One region of the Actinoplanes sp. NPDC023714 genome, then DNA from elsewhere that is predicted to be linked to it. Evidence: riboswitches for the same ligand, from Rfam matches in the RefSeq annotation. Region 1 holds a riboswitch; each other region holds the start of a gene.
What was found. A riboswitch is a leader RNA that binds a small molecule or an ion and turns the genes downstream of it on or off. The one in region 1 is predicted to bind cyclic di-AMP.
Positions count from the first base shown of each region.

Region 2: it holds a riboswitch for cyclic di-AMP, as region 1 does, so the genes downstream of both, AB0G10_RS38845 (NlpC/P60 family protein) here and AB0G10_RS34895 (transglycosylase family protein) in region 1, are expected to answer to the same signal.
Region 3: it holds a riboswitch for cyclic di-AMP, as region 1 does, so the genes downstream of both, AB0G10_RS20445 (NlpC/P60 family protein) here and AB0G10_RS34895 (transglycosylase family protein) in region 1, are expected to answer to the same signal.

Region 1 is NZ_JBFAAR010000010.1:258,674-263,808, forward strand. It holds gene AB0G10_RS34875 (hypothetical protein) at 1-386, opposite strand, end outside; gene AB0G10_RS34880 (alpha/beta hydrolase fold domain-containing protein) at 383-1,363, opposite strand; gene AB0G10_RS34885 (nitronate monooxygenase) at 1,464-2,453, opposite strand; gene AB0G10_RS34890 (sulfite exporter TauE/SafE family protein) at 2,533-3,294, opposite strand; gene AB0G10_RS34895 (transglycosylase family protein) at 3,362-3,904, opposite strand; cyclic di-AMP (ydaO/yuaA leader) riboswitch at 3,903-4,082, opposite strand; gene AB0G10_RS34900 (MFS transporter) at 4,295-5,135, shown strand, end outside.
Region 2 is NZ_JBFAAR010000013.1:204,706-209,840, forward strand. It holds gene AB0G10_RS38835 (tetratricopeptide repeat protein) at 1-124, opposite strand, end outside; gene AB0G10_RS38840 (AAA family ATPase) at 121-1,362, opposite strand; gene AB0G10_RS38845 (NlpC/P60 family protein) at 1,502-2,458, opposite strand; cyclic di-AMP (ydaO/yuaA leader) riboswitch at 2,493-2,629, opposite strand; gene AB0G10_RS38850 (M56 family metallopeptidase) at 2,754-3,644, opposite strand; gene AB0G10_RS38855 (BlaI/MecI/CopY family transcriptional regulator) at 3,641-3,988, opposite strand; gene AB0G10_RS38860 (cytochrome ubiquinol oxidase subunit I) at 4,064-5,135, shown strand, end outside.
Region 3 is NZ_JBFAAR010000004.1:240,269-245,403, forward strand. It holds gene AB0G10_RS20435 (glutamine amidotransferase) at 1-383, opposite strand, end outside; gene AB0G10_RS20440 (MurT ligase domain-containing protein) at 373-1,593, opposite strand; cyclic di-AMP (ydaO/yuaA leader) riboswitch at 1,973-2,140, shown strand; gene AB0G10_RS20445 (NlpC/P60 family protein) at 2,180-2,974, shown strand; gene mraZ (division/cell wall cluster transcriptional repressor MraZ) at 3,720-4,151, shown strand; gene rsmH (16S rRNA (cytosine(1402)-N(4))-methyltransferase RsmH) at 4,387-5,135, shown strand, end outside.

The sequences.
Region 1 (5,135 bases):
TGCAGGTGGAACGCGCGGAACTGCTCCGGCGTCGTCTCCGCGGCCGAGGCCGAGCCGCGCGCCCGGGCGGCCCGGAGCTGCAGCGTCGCGGCCTGGATCTGCGCGGCGTCCGGGTCGTCCGGCGACGCCTCCAGCCAGCGCTGCAGCCACGCGCCGTCGGTCGCCGCGGCGGCGGCGAGCAGGTCGGCGCGCCGGCCCCGCAGCTCCCCGTCGGCGCCGGCGTCGGCCATCAGCTTCGCGGCGGCCGGCCAGTCGCCGCGGACCGCCCGGTGCCGCGCCTCCCGCTCGCCCGGGTCGCGCGGCGGCAGATCCTCGGTGAACTCCGGCGGGTCGGGGACGGGACCGTGGAACAGAGCGTGGATCAGGTACCGCAGGAACATCGTCACGGCGAGATGATATTCACCTGCATCACATCGATCACCTCGGTGGCCGCGACCGTGAACGGCTCGCCGAGGCAGCCGTGCACGGCGTTCGGCGCGAGGTGCACGGTCACCGGCACCCCGGCGGCGCGCAGCCGGTCCGCGAAGGCCTCCCCCGAGCTGCGCAGGGTGTCGTGCTCACAGTTGACGATCAGCGTCCGCGGCAGGCCGGCCACCTCGCCGTTCGCCGGGAACGCGTAGGGGTCGCCCAGGTCGTCGCAGTAGTGCCGGCTCATCGCCGCCACCCACTCGGGCGAGAAGAACACGGCCCTCCTGCCCCGGATCGCCGCGAGCTCGGCCGGCTCCCACGGCGGCAGCGCCGCGTGCACGGACGGATAGATCAGCGCCAGCGAGGCGGGCGGCTGCCCCGCGCCGTCGCGCAGCCGCTTCGCCACCCCGGCCGCGAGGCTCGCGCCGGCGCTCGCCCCGCCGAGGTGCAGCCGCTCGGCCGGCACCCCGAACCGGTCCGCGTTCATGACGGCCCACAGCCACCCGGTGAGCACGTCGTCCGACCCGGCCGGGTAGCGCACCCCGCGCAGCGCCTTGCGGTAGCCGACGGTCAGCACCGCGATCCCGCGGGCGGCCAGGGCCAGCGCCGTGAAGTGCGCCTCGGCCATCCGCAGCGAGCCGCTCACGAACGCGCCGCCGTGCACCCACACCAGCCCGGCCGCCGGCGTGCCCGGACCCCGGTAGAGCATCGCCGGCACCCCGGCCGGCTGCTCGGTGACCGTCACGGCGGCGAGCTGCGGGAACCGGTCGAACAACTCGGCGTCGGTCGGCCCGGTCTCCGGCAGGTCCCCGGCGATCTCCAGCATCCGCACGTAGTCGGGCACCGCCGGCAGGTCGCCGCCGGCGGCCCGGAGCAGGACCGCCCGGCGGAGGGTGCGGGGCAGCCGGTGCAGCCCCTTCATCGCGTAGCCAAGAACCGTCCCGGTAGCCGTCATGGCTACCGAAAGTAGACCCGTCCCGGCGGTCCCGCCGAGCCGACAGGCCCGGGCTTCACCCGCTCAGGCGTGCGATCACCTCGGCCGCCGGCCCGGGGCTTCACGCGCTCAGGCGTGCGATCAGGTCGGCCACCGGCCCGGGCCTCGCGTGCCGGAACCCGGTGCCGGCCCACAGGTTCAGCGCGCCCGGATCGCCCTTCGCGGCGGCCGCGGCCCGGATCGGCGCGGTCAGGTGATGCACGGCCGGATAGCCGATCGGCGCCGCCGCGTCGTGCTCGTCGATGAACCGGTTGCGCAGCCCGCGCGCCGGCTGCCCGGTGAACGCCCTGGTCACCACGGTCTCGGTGAACTCGCCGGAGAGCATCGCGGCCCGCTGCGCCGGCCGGGTCCCGGCCTCGTCGGCGAGCAGGAACGCGGTCCCGCACTGCACCGCCGCGGCGCCCGCCTCGAGCAGCCCGTGCACGTCGCCGGCGGTGCCGACCCCGCCCGCCGCGATCACCGGGAGCCCCTCGGTCACCGCCCGGACCGCGGCGAGGGCCTCCAGGGCGGTGCTCGTCCCGGCATATCCGGCGGGGTCGGTCGTGGACGCGTGCCCGCCCGCCGCACCGGCCTGCGCGATCAGCCCGTCCGGCTCGACGGCGAGGGCCGCCCGCGCCTCGGCCGCGCTGGTCACCGTGATCAGCACGGTCGAGCCGGCGTCGTGCAGCCTCTCCACAATCCCCGGATCGGGTACGCCGAACGTGAAGCTCACGACCGGAACCCGGAATCGGGCGGCGAGCTCCACCTTGGCCGCGAAGTGGTCGTCGTCCTCCGTCCGCAGCGGGGGCAGGTCCACCCCGTACCGATCGGCTTCTCCCCGCAGTGAAAGCCGGTATGCCGCCAGCGGCGCCGGATCCGCGGGCGCCGGCATCGGCACGAAGATGTTGAGCCCGTGCGGGATCGCGTCGACCTGCCGGAGCTCCGCCGCGACGGCGTCGGGCGTCTTGTAGCCGGCCGCCAGGAACCCCAGCGCCCCGGCCCGGGCGGCGCCGGCGACCAGCGCGACGGTGGACGGCCCGCCGGCCATCGGGGCGACGATCACTTCACGCATGCCGCGACCCTACGATGCCCGCGCACCGCCTCTAGAGCATCCTAGGAATCTAGGATGCGGCGTCCTAGGATCCTAGCTTTCACGACGACGCGGGCGACGCCCCCGCCTCGTGCCAGAGGAACGTGGCGAGCGCCAGCGCCGCCAGCCCGATCGCCACCCGCAGCGGCCGCTCCGGCGTGCGCCGCACCAGGGCGGGCCCGATCCAGCTGCCGAGCAGGCATCCGGCCGCGAGCAGCGCGGCGGCCGTCCAGTGCACCGGCGCGATGAGGGCGTAGAGCAGCGCGGCCGCCACGTTGGAGAAGCCGAGGACGACGGTCTTGACCGCGTTCGTGACGGCGAGCGGCTCGGCGGCCGCCACCGACAGCGCGGCCAGCATCATGACGCCGGCGCCCGCGCCGAAGTAGCCGCCGTAGACCGCGATCAGCAGCACCGCGACGGCGAGGGGCGGGCGCCGGCCGGGACGCACGTACCAGGCCCGCAGCGGCTCGCGGAACAGCAGCATGAGCCCGCCGAGCGCGATCAGCCCGGGTACGACCCGCTCGAACGCCGACGACGGGGTGCTCATCAGCAGCACCGCCCCGGCCGTGCCGCCGGCCACGCCGGTGACGCCGTGCCGGGCGATCCGGCGGGCCTGGCCGCGCAGTTCCGGGCGGGAACCGGCGGCGGCGCCGAACGCCGTGGAGAGCAGCGCGACCGTGTTGGTGACGTTCGCGGCCACCGGCGGGATGCCGACGGCCAGCAGGGCCGGATAGCTGACGACCGACGCGAGCCCGCCCATCGACCCGGCGAGACCCCCGCCGACCCCGCCCAGGAACAGCAGGACGGCGTGGGCGAGGGTCATGATCCGTCAGGGTACCCAGCCGCGCTGGACCTGCGCCCGCACCCGATGCCGGCGCAGGTCCGGGCGGTCACTTCAGGCGCAGGCGCTGACCCACGTAGATCACGCTCGGGCTGTCGAGCCGATCCTTGTTCAACCGGTACAGCGTCTTCCAGCCACCCTTGATCTTGTACTTCTTGGCGATCTTCGCGAGGGTGTCGCCGGACTTCACGACATACGTACCCTTGACGGCCTTGACCTTCTTGCCGGTGCCGGCCTTCTTGTAGACGCCCGGCTTCTTGCCGCAGACCGGCCACGGCTTGAGCCCGCGTTTCTTGTAGAGCTTCGTCGCGACCTTGATCTGCTCGGCCTTCGTGGCCCGGTCGGCGGTCGGGGCGTACTTGCCGCCCCCGTTCGCCTTCCACGTGCTGCGGCTGAACTGCAAGCCACCGTAGTACCCGTTCCCGGTGTTGATGTGCCACCGGCCGCCCGACTCGCATTTCGCCAGGACGTCCCAGTTCACCTGCCGGGCCGCCTGGGCCGGGCTCGCCGGCGCGAGAAGCACACCGGCTCCGGTGATGCCCGCGGTCACCAGACCGAGGGCGAGGCGCGTTCGTCTACCGATCCGAGACATGGATGATCCTCCACGCCTGCGAGGTGAGCTGTCGGGTTCGGACAGAGGCGCCCGGCCGTCGTCTTCGCGGCTTCACCCCGAGGCGCCGTCACTTTCCGGCGCCGTACTGATTGGGTCCCCCGCTCCTGCCCTGCGAATAGATTCCCCGGGCGGCGGCAGGATTCGGCGGACCGCCCGCGGTGCCCGCCATCGCGGGACGGCCACGACGGTAACCACGCCCATCGACGGAATTCCAAGCCTGAGGGCCGGGATAGTGACGTTCTTCTCAGTATTCGCCCTATTTGATCTTGTTTGTGACCTGGAATGGCAGGCATTTCCGAATGAGGAGGTCCGTCGCTTTGCGCGGCTGCCACCCCGTACAGTTAATTGTCTTTTTAATAGAGTGGGCTCATGCTCTGGACCGCCACCTTCACCCGGTACTTCATCGCCCGCTCGGTCTCGGCCTTCGGCGACGCGATGCTGACCGTGGCCGCCGCACTCGCGGTCGGCGGGATCTACGGCGCGACCGGCGTCGGCGTGGTCCTGGCGGCGTGGATGGTGCCGTTCCTCGGGTTCATCCTCTTCGGCGGCGTGTTCGCGGACCGGATCGGCGCCCGCCCGCTCATGCTCGCGGCCGACCTGATCAGGCTGGTCGCCCAGGCGGTCACGGCCGTCGCGTTCTTCACCGGCACCCCGCCGCTCTGGCTGCTGATCACCTGCTCGGCGGTGAGCGGCACGGCCGCCGCGATGTTCCAGCCCGGCGTCAACGGCATCGTCCCGCAGGTCACCGACGATCCCAACCGCGCCAACGCCACGATCCGGATGGCGAACGCCGTCGCCGAGCTGCTCGGTCCCGCCGCGGCCGGCATCCTGTTCGGCTTCTTCGGCGCCGGGCTCGTCTACGCGGTCGACGCCGCCACGTTCGCGATCAGCGCGCTCTGCCTGGCCGGCCTGCGCGTCGGCAGGGTCAGCCGCCCCGCGAGCTCGACGATCAAGGACCTCACCGAGGGCTGGCGCGAGTTCCGGGCCCGCACCTGGATCTGGAGCGTGATCCTGGTCTGGATCGCCTACGGGATCTTCCTCTTCGGACCACTGATCCCGCTCGGTGCGGTGCTGGTGAGTCAAAATCAAGGGCCTTCATCGTACGGGTGGATGCAGTCGGCGATCGGAGCGGGCACGATCGTGGGTGGCCTGCTCGCGCTACGGTTCCCACCCCGTCGCCCGCTCGCGACCGGCGCCGTGGCGATGTTCG
Region 2 (5,135 bases), on a different contig from region 1:
CGAGCAGGGAGAGCAGCTCCGGGTCGGCGGGAGACTCGATCAGGCCGGCCCGGACCTCCTTCTCCGCCTCGGCGAGCCGGCCCACGTCGGCGAGGGCGCGCGCCCGGTACGCCGGGGCGGTCACCGAACCTTGCGCTTCTTCAGGTAGGCGGCCAGGTCGTCGTATTCGCCGCTCTCGTTCGCGAACATCGCGACGTTGCGGGCCGTGCCGAACCAGGCGTCGGTGGACGGGCGCACCTCGCGGGCCGCGGCCAGCATGTCGGCCTGCCCGATCATGCGGATCTCGCCGGACGCGATCGAGTCGCGCATCGCGTACTCCGCGGCGGTCTCGCAGAGGTGGGCCAGGTCGGCGCCGGAATAGTGCTCGGTCGCGGCGGCCACGGCGTCCAGGTCGATGCCCGCGACCGGGCGGTCCCGCAGGTGATATTCCAGAATCGCGGCGCGGGCCGGGCGGTCCGGTGGCAGCACCAGCACGGTACGGTCCAGCCGGCCCGGACGCCGGAGCGCCGCGTCGACATCCCACGGCGCGTTCGTGGCCGCCAGCACGAAGACGCCGTCGTTGCCGCCCTCGACACCGTCCAGTTCGGTCAGCAGCTGGTTCACCACGGTACGCATGGACGACTGCAACTGGCTGCGCTTGTGGCCGAGCGCGTCGATCTCGTCGAGGAACAGCACGCACGGCGCGTGGCCGCGGGCCGACTCGAACAGGTCGTGCAGGTTGCGCTCGGAGCTGCCGATCCACATGTTCAGCACGTCGGTGATGCTCAGCGAGATGAACGCGGCGCCCATCTCCCCCGCGACGGCGCGGGCCAGGAACGTCTTGCCGCAGCCGGGCGGGCCGTAGAGCAGCAGGCCACCGCGCAGGCTTTTGCCGAACAGCGAGCGCAGCTTCGGGTTGCGCAGCGGGCCGAGGAAGCTGACCTCGAGGCGCTTCTTCACGTCGGCCATGCCACCGACGTCGGCCAGGGTGACGGTGGAGCGCTCGACGTCGAAGACCCGGTCCTGGTGGCCGCGCACCGGGTCGGGCTCGCCGTCGCTGGTGAACCGCGGCGGGACGACGTCGCCGAACTGCTGCTCCATGGCCGCCCAGTCGAACCCGGCAGGAGCGGGCGCGGGCGGGGCGGCTGGAGGCGAGGCGGGCGCGGGCGAGGCGGGCTCGGGCGGGTTTCCGAGAGCTCGTGCCATCAACTGCTGCGCGGCCTGGTTGGCGGGCTCCCGGGTGAGGACCTGAGCGGCGTGTGCGATCGCCTCGGCGCCGCGGCCCGCGGCGACCAGCAGCTCGGCCAGGTGCAGGCGCAGCGGGAGGTCGTCGGGGCGGGCCTCCACCGCGGCGGAGAGGCTCTCGATCAAGGCGTCGCTCATGACAGGCGATTATGCCCCTGCCGGTCACGAGCGAGTCGCCGGATGGGAACGGCCCTGTGGTCACCGTCACACACAGTGTTCCCCGTACAAAAGAAAAGGCCGCACCGCACGGAGCGGAGCGGCCTTTCCGGCGAATCGGCTACGCCGGCCGGCGATATCCCGCGATGGGACCGCGGTCGATCGTCGCCATCCGCACATGGTCGCCCGTATGCGGCGCGTGCACCACCATTCCGCCACCGATGTAGATGGCGACGTGGTGCACGTCGGAGTAGTAGAAGACGAGGTCACCCGGCTTCAATTCGCCCCGGCTGACCGACTTGGTCGAACCGTACTGGTCCTTCGTGTAATGCTCGAGAGAGACGCCGACCGACGCCCATGCCTTCTGCGTCAGACCCGAGCAGTCATAACTGTTCGGGCCGTTGGAGCCGAAGACATAGGGCTTGCCGATCAGATCGCACGCTTTCTGAGCCGCGCGACCGCCCTTGTCGTTGGTGTAGGTGACCGGGCAGGGGCCGGTGCGCAGCGGGCCGTCGTCGACGTCCGCCGTGCCGTAGGCCGCGATCCGCGCCTTCTGAAGCTTGTCGATCTCTTTCTCGATCGCCTTCTTCTTGCTGGCGAGATCCTTGTCCCGGGCCGCGATCTCGGTCGCGAGCTGGTCCACCGTCGCCTTGTCCCCGGCGTACTTGTCGCGGAGCTTGGCCACGTTCTCGATCGACGCCGTCTGGTTCTGAGCGAGCTGGTCGAGGAGCGAGAGCTTCTCGGTCAGCCCGGTCGGGGAACCGCTCATCAGCATCGCGTTGAACGCGTTCGGCGGGCCTTGCATGTACGCGTCGACGGCCAGGCCCCGGACCTGCGCCATCGCGACGTCCACCTTCACCTGCAGCGGCGTCAGCGTCTTCGCCAGCGAGGACTGCTGCTTGCGCAGCTTCTTCAGCTTGGTGTGCACCGAGTTGTATTCCTCGATGACGGGCTCGAGCTTGTTCCACTGTTCGTCGATCTGCTTCTCGACGCTTGCCGGCGTGGGCTCGGCGTGGGCGACAGCGGGACCGGTGAGAATGATTCCGGCTGCGGCCATCACGCAGATCAGACCGCGCAAGACGCCTTTCCGTTTCACCTCGGTGCGTTGTCCTTTCTTCCCATCCAACCGCCGACCGGGTTAGCTGACGGGTTCGGGCGGGAAGCTGCCCGGCCGCTCGGGGGGAGCGGCTTCACCCCGGACTACCTGGGTCCCCGGCTCGCTTTTTCAGCGATTAGGCGGCGGTTCGGCAGATCGGCCGGGTGGTCGAATGGGGGGCTGCCGGACCGGGCACCACCGTACCGGTCTCGGTTCGGTATACGAAAGGTCGCCCGCGTGGCGAAACCGTGCGCACCATTTCCATTACCCAGGGTGATCAGAATGGCCAGGCGTGCAGGGCGCGCGCGAGCCACGGCACCACCAGGATCACTGTCGGTAGCACCAGCAGGCCGAGCGCCGCGACGCCGGCGGCCACCGCGAAGGGCGTGCTGTCCGGGAGGTCCAGACGAGCCAGCCGCCGCCGTCGCGTCTCCCCCGTGGCCTCCTCGGCCAGCGGCATCGCATCGGCGAGCCGCTCCAGCGCGGCCCGCAGCGGCTCGGGCCCGGTGCGGCGCCTTGCGGCATCGTCCGCCACCATCTCCAACAGCAGATGTACGGCGTCCAGCGGCGCCCGGCTCCGCAGCGGCCCCGGGACGGCCTGGTAGAAGGCCGTGAACGACTCCATCACGAGTTCGTGCCGGTGCCGCAGGTGGGCCCGCTCGTGATCGAGGACGGCGTCGACCTGGTCCCGGTCGAGCACCTGGAGGACCGCGTCGCTGAGCACCACCCGCGGATCCCGGCCGGGCACGCAGTACGCCATCGGCAGCGCCCCGTCGAGGACCCGCACCTCGCCGCCGGGGATCTCCTCGCGGCGCTCCACCCGGTCCAGCAGGTCGACGAGCATCCGGTGCCGGTCGCGGCGGGCGCGGGCCCGGGACATCACCTTGGCCAGCGAGATCAGCAGCCGGATCACGATGGTGGCGGCCACCGCGAGCGAGAAGATCAGCGCGGCCGCGGTCTCCGGGTGCCGGGTGCCGGCGGCGCGGGTCAGCTCCTCGGGGGCGGCCAGCACCACGCCGAGGGCGCAGAGCACCGCGGTCAGGGTGAGGGCCTGCCAGAGCACGACGGCGGCGACCGGCGCGCGGTCGGGCCAGCGCGCCTTCGCCAGGATGCCGGGCGCGACCAGCGACAGCGTCAGTCCGAGAGCGCCCAGCAGGAGCGCGGTCACCGCTTGCGGGCTGCTTCGATCGCTGCCTGCAGGGCCTCGGGCGGCAGCTGCCCCATGAAGTAGGCGAGCGCCGCGTCCCGGTCGGGGGTGGCGCTGAGCGCGTCGAGCATCACGCCCGCGGTCATCTCCTCGCGGGTCTGCGCGGGCACGTAGCGGTAGGCGCGGTCGGCCTTCTGCTGGATGACCAGCTTCTTCTTCGCGAGGCGGTCGAGGACGGTCATGACCGTGGTGTACGCCAGGTCGCGGTCCCGGCTGAGCAGCTCGTGGACCTGGCGGACGGTCAGCGGCTCCCCGGCGTCCCACAGTTTCGCCATGACGTCGCGCTCGAGGTCCCCCATTGCCATGTGTCCCATCCTACTGCACGGCGTCGTACTACACGTCGTAGTATCTACTACGAAGCGTCGTAGGGGGACTTGAAGATGGACGTGCTCGATCTGACCCGGCTTCAGTTCGCGGTCGTGACGATCTACCACTACCTGTTCGTGCCGTTGTCGATCACCTTGGCGGCGACGGCCGCGGGGCTGCACCTCGCGTGGATGCGCACGGATTCGGAGAAATACCTTCATCTCACGAAGTTCGTGGGCAAGCTGCTGATCGCCACCTTCGCGGTCGGGGTCGTCACCGGGCTCGTCCAGGAGTTCCAGTTCGGGCTCGGCTGGAGCGCGTTCGCCCGGTTCTACGGCGACGTCTTCGGGCCGACCCTCGCGATCGAGGGGATGCTCGCCTTCTTCCTGGAGGCCACATTCCTGGCGCTCTGGTACTTCGGCTGGGATCGGCTGCCCCGGAAGGTGCACGCGGCCACCATCGTGATCGTCGCGGTGGGCACGCTGCTGTCGGCATACATCATCCTGGCGGCCAACTCGTTCATGCAGAACCCGGTGGCGTACGCCCTCGACCCGGAGACCGGCCGGGCGCACCTCACGAGCTTCACCGAGCTGCTGACCAACGAGGTGGTGCTCGCGGCCTTCCCGCACACCATCGCGGGCGCGGCGATGGCCGGCGGCGGCCTGCTGCTCGCCATCGGGGTGTGGCGCGCCTCGGCGCACGCGGCGTTCACGACGCTGTCCCGGGCAGGCGCCTGGACCATGCTCGTGGGCGGGCTCGGCACGGTCATCAGCGGCGACCACCTCGGCAAGGTCATGACGGCCGTGCAGCCGATGAAGATGGCGGCCGCCGAGGCGCTCTACGAGACCACCACGGGCGCCCCCTTCTCCATCTTCGCGATCGGCGAGCTCGGGCACGACCGGCCGTTCTTCAGCATCGAGGTGCCGAAGCTGCTGTCGTTCCTCGGCACCGGCTCGTTCGACGGAACGGTCCAGGGCATCGACGACCTTCAGGCCGCGTACGTGGCGCAGTACGGGCCGGGCAGCTACGTGCCGATGATCCCGGTGGCGTTCTGGACCTTCCGGCTCATGATGGGCGCCGGGATCCTCGCGATGGCCGTCGCGGCGTTCCACCTGTGGTCGTCGTACGCGTTCCGGGTGCGGTTCC
Region 3 (5,135 bases), on a different contig from region 1:
GCCCGGGTGACGCCCCGGTCCGAGGTTATGTCGAGCAAACCGAGACCCTGACACTTCGCCCCTTTTGCGAAGAATGAGTGCCCGAAGAGCTGATATCCGGCGCAGATCGCGAGGACGGCCGCACCCTGATTGACCGCGCGGTGCAGACCGCCGTCGGTGATCAGGCGCTGCGCGGCGAGGGCCTGCGGGCCGTCCTCGCCGCCGCCGATCAGGTAGATGTCGGCAGTGGTCGGCATCTGCTGGTCGGAGCGGACCTCGTAGGTCTCCACCGGGATGCCGCGCGCGGCCGCCCGGTGGGCCAGGATCAGCAGGTTGCCCCGGTCGCCGTAGGTCGACAGCAGATCGGGGTAGATCCACACGATCCGGAGGCTCTCAGTTGACACGGTCCAACTCCGCTCGGATGTCCTGGAACGCCGTGTAGTTGGCGATCACTTCGAGACGGCCCGGCGGCACCGCCGCGAGCGCCTCGTCGAATCTCTGTACGTGCCGGAACGGCACCTGGTTCACCTGGAGCCGGACGGCCAGGTCGTAGGCGCGGTCGCCGGTGATCAGCACCGGGCGGTTGCGCAGCGGGGAGAAGTCGACGTCGTAGAGCCACGACGTGTCGAAGCCGTCGGGGTCCCGCGCGTTGATGGAGAGCAGTGTCGGCGCCTGCTCGGCCATGTCGAACGCCTCCAGCCAGCTGGCCGGGTTCTTGGCGAGCAGCAGCCGGATGTTGCGGCCGTCCCGGTCGACCTGCGCGTAGCGGCCGGCGATCGAGGTGACCCGGGCGAGCCGGGGGAGTGCCTCGATCGGGCGGACGCCGAACTCGGCCGCGACGGCGAGCGCGGTCGCCGCGTTCCCGATGTTGACCTTGCCGGGCAGCTGGAGCTTCACGAGGTGCCAGTCGCCGCGCGGGTCGATGACGCCCTCGTCCTCGACCTGCCAGCCGGGCCGCGGGCGGCGCAGCGGGCAGCCGGTGCACCACCAGTCGCCGTTCTGCCGCTCGATCGGGTGGCCGCTCTCCGGGCAGACGAACGAGTCGTCCAGCCAGCGCTGGCCGGCGCTGAACCAGGTGGTCTGCGGGCTGCTGCTCGCGGCCCAGACGACCATCGGGTCGTCCGCGTTCGCCACGACTTTGATGCTCGGGTGGTTGGCGAGCGCCACCTTCCACAGCTGCGCCATCATCGCCACCTCCTTGGCCCGGTCCAGCTGGTCCCGGGAGAGGTTGAGCAGCGCCACCACCTTGGGCCTGGTGGCCTCGATGACCTGGGGGAGGTAGTGCTCGTCCACCTCCAGCACGGCGAACGGGGTGTGTCCCTCCTTCGCCAGCGCCGAGGTGTGGCCGGTCGGCATGTTGGCGCCGAACGAGTTGGTGGCGACCCGGCCGAGGACGCCGACGGCGGCCGCGGTGAGACGGGTCGTGGTGGTCTTGCCGTTGGTCCCGGAGACGAGCGCGACAGCGCGCCCGGACGAGAGGTGGGCCAGAAGGTCAGGGTCGATCTTGAGGCCGATCCAGCCGCCGATCACTGAACCGTCGCCGCGTCCCGCGGCCCTGGAGAGCGCCGCCGCGGTCTTCGACGCAGTGGTCGCGACCTTGGCGATGAGAGGCATCTTCCCGTCCGTCACGCCAGCGAGGGTACCGGACCGGAAGGTTACGTCGAGTTGCCGACCGGTCAAGATCACGTGCGCTCGGAGTTTGTGGTGCTCCCGACGTTTTGACCTAGGTGTGAGGTTGATCCTCCGGCAATTGTGTGTTCTGTTTCACCCGTAACTTTCGACCATGAGTGAGCACCCGGTTCCCCTCCGTGGTGGCAAATGTCTCCGGCCGGTAACAAACCGGACACCTACATTTGTGCCAATCACTCTGCGTGACTTTTTCGGCGCTAACGATCATGCGGAACGTCAGGTACCAAGGTTGGGCCGGGCACAACCGCCCGGCTCGCACCGGACGGCTCACGCCGAGCCCTGCCCCGGGTTGGACGGTGCGACCACTGCTCCATCGGTTCAACCACAAAGGCATTCGGGGGCAGGGACGGGGGAACCATTTCCGGCCGGTACCGCTCAACATCGGCCTCGGGGTGAAGTCGCCTCCCGCGACCGGGCACACCTTCCCGCCCGAACCCGACAGCTAACCTCGCAGGCGTGCCGGAGGGAATTCTCTACCGTGCACGAACACAGTTCGCGCCGTGGCCGCCGCATGTCTTCTCGCGGCGCCGGCACTGTCGCACTGTCTCTGGGTCTCTGCCTCTGCGCCGGCCAGCTGGTCGCCACCGCGTCCCCCGCGGCCGCGGCTGCCAGCACCGCGCCGGTCGTGAAGACGGTCGCCGCCACTCAGGCGGCCGCCACGGTGAAGCCCAAGCTGACCGCCAAGGCCAGCACCCGGAAGCTCCCCTGGGGCTCCACCCTCAAGGTGACCGCCAAGGTCATCGACCCGCGCACCGGCAAGGTCGCCAAGGGCACGGTCCGGCTCCAGGGCCTGGTCGGCGGCAAGTGGCGGACGTGGGACACGGCGACCTCCAAGAGCGGTGCCGTGTCGCTCACGTACAAGCCGAAGAACACGTACTACGTCCGCACGCTCTTCACCGGCTCCGGCTACAGCAGCGCCTCCACCGGCAAGGTGAAGATCACGGTCAAGGCCAGCGGTGCCAAGATCCTCGCCGAGGCCAAGAAGCACAAGGGCTCGCTCTACAAGTACGGCGCGGCCGGCCCCAAGCGCTTCGACTGCTCGGGCTTCACCAAGTACGTCTACAAGAAGGCGGCGGGCAAGAAGCTGCCGCACAAGGCGAACTCGCAGCAGAAGTACGGCACCAAGGTCGCCAAGAGCAAGAAGAAGGTCGGCGACCTGATCGTGTTCCGCAACGGGTCGTACGGCTACCACGCCGGGATCTACGCCGGCAACGGCTACATCTACGACTCGCCGCACACCGGCGCCCGCGTCGGCAAGCACAAGATCTGGAGCAAGAACTACGTCGTGCGGCGTCTCGTCGCCTAGTAGTAGGTAGTAAGTAAGGAAGAGCCGGGCGGCGTGGTGGCGCCGGCTGGAGTTCGAACGCCTTGTGGGGTGTGACCCGATCGCCTGGGTCACGCCCCACAGGCGTTTCTTCAGGACCTTCTTCTGTACGACCTACCGCGTCCCCGACCGCATCAGCGCCCGTCCCGTGGCGCACCACACCTGCGGCCACGTTCCCCCGGCGCGACCCGCCGCCGGCCCCGGCGTGCCCTCACCCTCCCAGCCTCCCGCCCCCGGCGGGCCCGCGCCCTCCCGGCTGCCCGCCCGCGGCGTGCCCGACCTCCCGGCTGCCCGCCCGCGGCGTGCCCGCCCTCCCGGCCGCCCGCCCGCGGCGGGCCCCACCTTCCGGCCCGGCGGCCCGCTTCACCCCACCGGAGGGCTCCACTTCGCTCCACCGGGCGCCTCCACTTCCCTCCACGGGGAGCGAAACGGGAGGGCTCCCACAGTGTGAACGCGGAGTTATCGGACTCGCTGGGGTCGATGTCGGAAACCAGACGTCGTCGATCATGGTCTGGCCCTCCACTCCGGCCCACCGCCTGTGAACTGGGGATTCGTCCGCGAAAAGGCCTCGCGAGCGGCTCCATTCGGGTTGCAGGTGGAGGGAAGTGGAGTAGAGTGGGGCGCAGTGGCAGGACCGAGGAACCGAACCGGGACTGCCGGCCCGAGTTGACAGGCGAGACCGTTCCACCGCGAAGGAACGCGACGCCACGGCAAGGGGGGTTGGCCGATGTTCCTCGGCACGCATACCCCGCGCCTGGACGAGAAGGGCCGGCTGATCCTCCCGGCGAAGTTCCGTGACGAGCTGGCGGGAGGTGTCGTGATCACGAAAGGGCAGGAGCGCTGTCTCTACGTGTTCCCGATGCCGGAGTTCCAGCGGCTCGCCGGTCAGCTGCGTGAGGCGCCGGTGACGAACAAGGCCGCCCGGGCATACAGCCGGGTGTTCTTCGCCAGCGCCCACGACGAGGTTCCCGACAAGCAAGGCCGGGTGACGATCCCGGCGCACTTGCGGGAATACGCGAGCCTCGGCCGCGACCTCGTGGTGATCGGCGCCAGCACCAGGGTCGAGATCTGGGACAAGCAGTCCTGGGACGACTACCTCACGGCGAGCGAGGAAGAGTTCGCCGACATCGAGGAGGGGGTGCTGCCCGGCGGACTGTAGGCGTGGCACCTCGGTGGGCCGCACCACGGCCCGGACGCCACTGCCGCCGTACTGCGAGATCTCCAGCCGCTCCCGCTCCTGGCGCCTCTTCCCCGGCGCCAGGCGCGTGTCCGGGCCGGCCACGCCGGCGCCGGGCAGAGCGGATGGGGATCTGGCGGTACGGACAGGCGGCCGGGCCGAAATCGTCGGCCGAGTAAGGGAAACACCGTAGGTGAGACACGTGAATGGGCAGGCTATGGGGGTCGTCATGGGGGAGCCGCGGGGCACGCATGTGCCGGTGCTGCTCGAGCGCTGTCTCGAGCTGCTCGCTCCCGGGCTGGCGCTCCCGGGCGCCGTTCACGTCGACTTCACGCTGGGTCTGGGCGGGCACGCCGAGGCGGTTCTCGAGCGGTTCCCGGACGTCGTCCTGATCGGGCTCGACCGGGACACCGAGGCGCTCGCTCACGCGCGGCACCGGCTCACCCGCTTCGCGGACCGGACACATCTGGTGCACGCCGTCTACGACGAACTGCCGCGGGTGCTCGGCGAGCTGAGCATCCCGGCGATCCACAGCGGGCTCTTCGACCTGGGCGTCTCCTCGTTGCAGCTGGACGAGGCGGACCGCGGGTTCGCGTACTCGCAGGACGCTCCCCTGGACATGCGGATGGACCAGTCCCGGGGCGTGACCGCGGAAGAGGTCGTGAACGGCTACGAGCCGGGCGAGCTGGTCCGGATCCTGCGGCAGTACGGCGAGGAGAAGTTCGCGCCCCGGGTCGTGCAGGCGATCGTGCGGGAGCGGGCGAAAGCGCGGATCACGTCGACCGCACGGCTGGCTGAACTGATCAAGGAAGCGATCCCGGCCGCCGCGCGCCGAACGGGTGGAAATCCCGCAAAAAGGACGTTCCAGGCACTACGCATTGAGGTCAACGCCGAACTGGACGCTCTCGAGGGTGCGGTTCCGGCTGCTTTGGACGTGTTGGCGCCCAAGGGGCGGCTTGTGGTGAT